DNA from 2 places in the Streptomyces sp. NPDC127177 genome. Region 1 is predicted to be linked to the other one. Evidence: riboswitches for the same ligand, from Rfam matches in the RefSeq annotation. Region 1 holds a riboswitch; the other holds the start of a gene.
The links. A riboswitch is a leader RNA that binds a small molecule or an ion and turns the genes downstream of it on or off. The one in region 1 is predicted to bind cyclic di-AMP.

Region 1 (3,753 bases):
CGTGTGTCACCAGCAGTGCGCGCCGCTCGGGACGGGCGGCCGCGAGGTGCAGGCCGATGGCGGCGCCCATGCCGCACCCGAGCATCAGGGCGGGCTCGTCGGTCGGTTCCGCCGGCAGGAGGTGCACGTCGTCCGCGTGCTTGCGCCATGGTGACGCGGTGCCCGGGGGAGTGGAGGGTGCTGCGGGAGAGGTCCCGGCGGTCGTGGGTGACCACGGTCCAGCGGTCCACGAGGCGGTCGGCCGGCTCGCTCATGCAGATCGGCGAGGAGGTGCTCCCGGAGCCGCCCGCCTCGGCCGGTGTGCGGCGGTCGGCGCCCGGGTGGCCCTCGTCGTGCCGAGCGACCTCCTCGGGCATCCGGACACCTCGGTGAGCTCGATCGCCGTGCACACGGGTCTGCCCCAGAGTCGGGTCTCGGGTGCCGTGGCCCGGCTGAAGGAGCCGGGCTCGATCGTGACGGCACCCGATCCGGCGGACGTCCGGCGGCAGCTGATCCGGCGGGCATCCGAGGTCTCGGAACGCGTGGCCGAGGTCAGGGCCGCGCCGGTCGACGGGGCTCTGGCCGCCGCGCTCGGCACCGATGACTTGCAGCGGCTGCTGGCGGTCACCGAGGCGCTCGATGTGCTGGCCCGTTATCTCACGCCGGAGGCTGTCGGTCGCCTCCGGCCTTGAGTAGGGGCGGGCTCCGGTGGGACGGGGTGACTTTCAGGTGCTGCCAAATGTCCTGATTGGGTAATTAATCCGAACTGCTCGTTATGACCACTCAGGGTGTGTTTTCGGGGGATCAAACATGGTGAATATTGACCAAATCGCTCCTTTCGGGCGCAGTGGCCAGCATCACTTTTCCGCCCACGGACGCAGGGCGTCGGGCTTCGGTTCCCTGCTGCGCCAAGAAAGTTGACTTCCGTCGCGAGGTCCCGATGTGAGCATTTCCTTTAATTGATCTTGTGGATCAATTGGGATTTGGAATTCCTGGCTTGTTTCGGTCGGTGTTTCTCGCTTACGGTCGCCGTCAATCCGGATGGAACGCCGAATCCTGCCGCCGTCCGGGAACCCGACCCACTCACGTACGGCAGGAGCGGGGGACCCAGTTTTGCCGCCGGTCCGGTATCCGGACCGGCTAGGGGTGAAGTCGCCATCACGTGCGGCCGGACATCTCCAGTCCGAACCCGACAGCTCACCTCGCAGGCGGCGGAGAGGAAATTCGTCATGCCCTTCAACGGTAAGCACCGTCGTTCCAAGTCCACCTCCCTGACCCGCGGTTTCATCGCCGTGAGCACCGGTGGAGTCGTCCTCGCACTGCCCCTGATCGGCGCCGGATCGGCTTCCGCCGCCCCGGCGCACGCTGCCGTCGCCGAAAAGGCCGCGGCCCCGACTTCCGTCGCTGCGAAGGAAATCGCCGCGCACAAGGCGGAGTCCACCGTCTATTCCGTCGTCTCCGGCGATTCGCTTTACAAGATCGCCCAGGGGCATTCCCTCAGCGGTGGCTGGGAGCGGCTCTACAAGGACAACCGGAGTGTCGTCGGCCAGAACCCCGACCTCATTCACCCGGGCCTCAAGCTGACCATCGGCGCCAAGTCCGAGGCTGTCGCGCCCAAGACGGCGCCGAAGGCCGAATCGAAGGCGAAGACGACCGAGTCGAAGCCGGCCGACGAGTCCAAGTCCGCGAACGGCGCCTCGCAGTCCTCCGACCGTGCCGAGGGAACCGGCCGCGCCGACCGTTCGGAGCGGACGGCCACCCCCGTCGCCGAGAACACCGCCGCCACCGCCCCCGCGCAGTCCGCGACCGCGTACACCGACGACCTCGACGGCTGGATCAAGGAGTCGCTGGCCGTGATGGCGCAGAACGGCATCCCCGGCAGCTACGACGGCATCTACCGCAACATCATCCGCGAGTCCTCCGGCAACCCGCAGATCGTCAACGACTGGGACTCGAACGCTGCCGCAGGCACGCCTTCGAAGGGCCTCCTCCAGGTCATCCAGCCCACCTTCGACGCCTTCCACGTGGCCGGCACGTCGACGGACATCCTGGACCCCGTCGCCAACATCACCGCCGCGTGCAACTACGCCGCGGCCACGTACGGCTCGATCGACAACGTGTTCGGCGCCTACTGACATCACACGGCTCCGCCCACGGGGTGAGTCGGCAGAAGGGGTGGGGCGGAGCCGTGAGGCTCCGCCCCACCCCTTCGCGCGTGCGGCCCGGACACCAGGAAGGCGGCCGGGCCCTCGCCCGGAGCCTTCGGAGCCGCCCCTCCGCCGGAACCCACGGCCCCCTCCGGCAGGCCTCGCAACCGGGTGCGCGATGGCACTATGAACCTTTCATCCCGCGCGCTACCCTCCGCCGCATGATTTCCACGGTGGTCTGGGGTACCGGCAATGTCGGCCGCGCGGCCATCCGCGCCGTCGAGGCCCATCCGGCCCTGAAACTGGCACACGTGCTCGTCCACGACCCCGGCAAGACCGGCCGTGACGCGGGCGACCTCGGCGGGCTCGGCCGCGATCTGGGCGTCGCGGCGAGCGATGACATCGACGCGGTGCTGGCCACCGCTCCCGGCGCGGTCGTGTACGCCGCCTCCGGGGACATCCGCCCCGACGAGGCGCTCGCCGACATCGTCAGGGCGGTCCGGACGGGCGCGGTGGTCGTCACCCCCGCCCTGTACGCGCTCTACGACCGGCACGGCGCGCCGCCCGAACTGCGCGATCCGGTCCTGGCCGCGGTCGCCGACGGCGGCGGCTCCCTGTTCGTCTCCGGCGTCGACCCCGGCTGGGGCAACGACGTGCTGCCCCTGCTGATCAGCGGACTCGGGAGCACGGTCGACGCGATCCGCTGCCAGGAGATCTTCGACTACTCCACCTACGACCAGCCGGACGCGGTCCGCCATCTGATCGGCATGGGACATCCCATGGAGTACGAGCCGCTCATGCTCGCGGCCTCGGTACCGACCATGGTGTGGGGTGGACAGATACGACTGATGGCCAGGGCCCTGGAGGTGGAGCTCGACGACATCCGGGAGACCATGGCCAGGCGCCCTCTGGAGACCACGGTGACCACCCGCACGATGGGCCGGTTCGAGGCGGGCACCCAGGGCGCGGTCCGCTTCGAGGTGCAGGGCATCGTCGGGGGCGAACCGCGCATCGTCATCGAGCACGTCACCCGCATCCACCCGTCCTGCGCCCCGGACTGGCCCACGCCGCCCGACGGCTCCGGAGCCCATCGCGTGATCATCGAGGGCCGTCCGCGCATCGAGGTCACGGTCGAGGCCTCCGACGAGGGCGAGAACCGCTCGGCGGGCGGCAACGCCACCGCGGTCGGCCGGCTGGTGAACGCCATCGACTGGCTGGTGGAGGCGGAGCCCGGACTCTACGACGCACTCGACGTCCCCCTGCGCCCCGCAGCCGGCAGACTCGGAAGGAAGCAGCCATGATCATCGACATACCCGAGGGCCAGGAACCGATCGGATACGTGTGGGGCGACATGGTCCCCGGCATCGGGATGGCCGCTGCGAACTTCTCACTGTCCGTGTACCAGCACACCTCCCTCGGTCTGCGGGAGTTCGAGGCCGCCCGGCTGCGGATCGCGCAGATCAACGGGTGTCTGTTCTGCCTCGACTGGCGCACCGAGCGGGACGGCGAAAAGGTCGAGGAGGAGTTCGCCGACGCGGTGGGCGAGTGGCGTACCACCGGAGCCTTCGACGACCGGACCCGGCTGGCCGCCGAGTACGCCGAGCGGTACGCCCTGGACCACCACGGT
Region 2 (3,753 bases), on a different contig from region 1:
GTCTCGGCACGGTCGCCGGCCGTGCCGACGAACTGTGCAGGTTCGCCGTGCTGTTCGGTGACCCGCAGCTCGCCCTGACCGCCGTGCACCGGGTGCTCGACGTCACCGCCGAGGAGGTCCGGACGGCCGCCAGGGCCCAGCTGCGCCCCGACAACCGGGCGGTGCTGGTCTACGAGCCCCTGGAGCCGTCGGAGCCCACCGAAGAGGTGGCTGACGGCGCCGCCAACGACACCGACGCTCACGAAGGAGCGGACAAGTGACCGACGCTGCCGCGACTGGAGTCTCGATGGAGTACCACCCGCAGCCCGCCCCCGGAGCGGCCAGGCCCTGGGCCTTCCCCGCTCCCGAGCGTGGCGCCCTGCCCAACGGCCTCACGGTGCTGCGCTGCCACCGCCCCGGCCAGCAGGTCGTCGCCGTCGAGATCTTCCTGGAAGCCCCCCTGGAGGCCGAGCCTCAGGGGCTGGACGGGGTGGCGACGATCATGTCGCGCGCCCTGTCCGAGGGCACCGACAAGCACAGTGCCGAGGAGTTCGCCGCCGAGCTGGAGCGATGTGGCGCCACGCTGGACGCCCACGCCGACCACCCCGGCGTCCGGGTCTCCCTGGAGGTGCCCGCCTCCCGGCTGGCCAAGGCGCTCGGCCTGGTCGCCGAGGCCCTGCGGGCACCGGCCTTCGCCGACAGCGAGATCGAGCGGCTGGTGAACAACCGGCTCGACGAGATCCCGCACGAGCAGGCCAACCCCGCCCGGCGCGCCGCCAAGCAGCTCTCCAAGGAGCTCTTCCCGGCCACGGCCCGGATGTCGCGCCCGCGCCAGGGCACCGAGGAGACCGTGGAGCGGATCGACTCCGCGGCCGTGCGCGCCTTCTACGACGCCCATGTCCGGCCGTCCACCGCGACCGCCGTGGTCGTCGGTGACCTCACCGGCATCGATCTGGACGCGCTGCTCGCCGAGACCATCGGTGACTGGTCGGGCAACACGGCCGAGCCCCGTCCGGTTCCGCCGATCACCGCCGACGACACCGGCAGGGTGGTCATCGTGGACCGTCCCGGCGCGGTTCAGACGCAGCTCCTGATCGGCCGGATCGGCGCCGACCGGCACGACAGCGTCTGGCCGGCCCAGGTGCTCGGCACCTACTGCCTGGGCGGCACGCTCACCTCCCGGCTCGACCGCGTGCTGCGTGAGGAGAAGGGCTACACCTACGGCGTCCGCGCCTTCGCCCAGGTGCTGCGCTCCTCGGCACGCGATTCCGCGACGGGGGCGACCGGTGCCGCGATGCTGGCCATCAGCGGCTCGGTGGACACCGAGTCCACCGGTCCGGCGCTCGATGACCTGTGGAAGGTGCTGCGGACCCTGGCCGCGGAGGGCCTGACGGACGCCGAACGCGAGACGGCCGTGCAGAACCTCGTGGGCGTCGCGCCGCTGAAGTTCGAGACGGCGGCCTCGGTCGCGGCCACCCTCGCCGACCAGGTCGAGCAGCATCTGCCGGACGACTACCAGGCGCAGCTGTACGCGCGCCTGGCCGACACCGGCACGGTGGAGGCGACCGCGGCCGTGGTCAACGCCTTCCCGGGGGACCGGCTGGTCACGGTCCTCGTCGGGGACGCCGCGCAGATCGAGGAGCCCGTCAGGGCGCTCGGTATCGGCGAGGTGTCGGTCGTCACCGGCTGACCGGTCACCCACCCCGATAACGGGGCAAAGGGCGGGGCCCGGCGGATCACCAACCGCCGAGCCCCGCCCCTTTTGTCTGCTTTGGGGGAGAGGTTGCCTGTCTGCCCTGTGGGATGTGCTACAAAACCGCCTGTCCGTTTGGTGGGGGGAAGTGCCCCCGTCTAGCGTCGGCCCGGCTGTCCGCCACTCGTATGCCGCATCCGCGACGTACCGGGCAGCCATCGCCGAGTCCCCGTCAGGCGCGAGCCCTGGGGAGCCGGGGACCCACGCAGTCCCTGGGGTGAATCGGATGCCCGTGCCTCTGTGGCGCCGGGGGTCCGTAGGAGACCTTCCTGCTCCGAACCCGTCAGCTAACCCGGTAGGCGAGAGGGAAGGAAAGGACCAGCCACTTCATGGCGTTCACCCGTGCCACCGGGAAGCATCGTGCCCCGAGCCGTCTGACGCGCTGCGGTGCGAAGGCCGTCGGCATCGCGACCCTGGCCACCACCGGCGTCATCGGCTCCATGGCCTCTCCGGCCCTCGCCGCGGACACCGAGACCCCCGCCACCGGCGAGACCGGCCTCACCCAGGTCATCTCGATCGAGGGGGACCTCGCCGAGCGGATCGCCGCCCAGGCGGACGAGCAGCAGCATCAGGCGGACGTCGCGGCGAAGGTGAAGGTCGAGGCGAAGAAGAAGGCCGAGGCGAAGGCCAGGGCGGCCGCGAAGGCCAAGGCCGCCGCCCGCGCCAAGAAGGCCCGGGAGAGCAAGGCGCGTGCCGCCCGCTCCGCCGAGCGCGCCAGGCTGGGTACCTTCCAGCTCCCCGTCGCCGGTTCGTACGTGAGCACCGGATACAAGTCCAGCGGCTCCCTGTGGTCCTCCGGCAGCCACTCCGGCGTCGACTTCCACGCCGCGTCCGGCACCTCCGTCGTCGCCGTCGGCGCCGGCACGGTCGTCGAGGCCGGCTGGGGCGGCGCGTACGGCAACAACATCGTGCTCCGGATGACGGACGGCACGTACACCCAGTACGGCCACCTCTCCTCGATCGGCGTCTCCGTCGGCCAGAGCGTCGGCCAGGGGCAGCAGATCGGTCTCTCCGGCTCCACCGGCAACTCCACCGGCCCGCACCTCCACTTCGAGGCCCGCACCACACCCTCGTACGGCTCCGACATGGACCCGGTCGCCTACCTGCGCGCACACGGCGTCAGTCTCTGACGGCACGAAATCCTCGACGAAGGCCCCGGCACCGTGCCGGGGCCTTCGTCGTACCCGGCCGCACGGCCAAAAGATATTCATGAATTTCCACCCGGCATCGGAAATGCGAGCGCATTGCAATAGAGTCACAGGACAGGCGTCGATCGGCCGCGTTCCGCGGGGATTAAGGCGGAGGTTCGGACATGCGCATTCCGGCGCATTCGGTATGCACGGCAATCCGTGACGACATCGTCTCCGGTGTCTTCGAACGCGGCAGCCGACTCACCGAGGAGGTGCTCGCGCGCCGCTACGGGGTCTCCCGCGTCCCGGTGCGCGAAGCGTTGCGCACCCTGGAGTCCGAGGGTTTCGTGGTCACCCGCAGGCACGCCGGGGCCTGCGTGGCGGAGCCCGACGAGCAGGAGGCCGCCGACCTCCTGGAGGTCCGGATGCTGCTGGAGCCGCTCGGCGCGGCCCGCGCCGCCCAGCGGCGCACCGACGCCCACCTCAAGGTGTTGCGCGGCCTGGTCCGGCTGGGCCAGGAGCGGGCCCGCCGGGGCGAGGGCGAGGACCTGCGGTCATTGGGCGGCTGGTTCCACGAGACGCTTGCCCAGGCCTCCGGCAGCCCCGGCCTGATCGCGCTGCTCACCCAGCTCCGGCACAAGATCGCCTGGATGTACGCGGTGGACCAGCCTGCCCGCCCCGCCGACTCCTGGGCCGAGCACGGGGCCATCGTGGACGCGGTGGCGCGCGGCGACGCGGAACGGGCGAGAGCACTGGCCGCCCAGCACGCCGAGCGGGCCACCGCCGCGCACCGGCTGCGCCGCCCCGACCGGCCGGGCTCCGGCACCGTCCCGCGCGCAGGCCGGGTGAGGACTTCGCAACATGCCGTAAACACCCCGAGCGGACAGCATT

Region 2: linked by a shared signal. The riboswitch ahead of ACFVJX_RS02900 (M23 family metallopeptidase) and the one ahead of ACFVJX_RS07900 (transglycosylase SLT domain-containing protein) in region 1 are both predicted to bind cyclic di-AMP.

What each region holds. Positions count from the first base shown of each region.
Region 1 covers NZ_JBHXUW010000008.1:26,284-30,036, reverse strand. The annotation lists gene ACFVJX_RS07905 (MarR family transcriptional regulator) at 333-671, shown strand; cyclic di-AMP (ydaO/yuaA leader) riboswitch at 1,017-1,205, shown strand; gene ACFVJX_RS07900 (transglycosylase SLT domain-containing protein) at 1,209-2,114, shown strand; gene ACFVJX_RS07895 (dihydrodipicolinate reductase) at 2,348-3,427, shown strand; gene ACFVJX_RS07890 (carboxymuconolactone decarboxylase family protein) at 3,424-3,753, shown strand, end outside.
Region 2 covers NZ_JBHXUW010000002.1:118,071-121,823, forward strand. The annotation lists gene ACFVJX_RS02890 (M16 family metallopeptidase) at 1-260, shown strand, start outside; gene ACFVJX_RS02895 (M16 family metallopeptidase) at 287-1,669, shown strand; cyclic di-AMP (ydaO/yuaA leader) riboswitch at 1,882-2,049, shown strand; gene ACFVJX_RS02900 (M23 family metallopeptidase) at 2,062-2,862, shown strand; gene ACFVJX_RS02905 (GntR family transcriptional regulator) at 3,045-3,753, shown strand, end outside.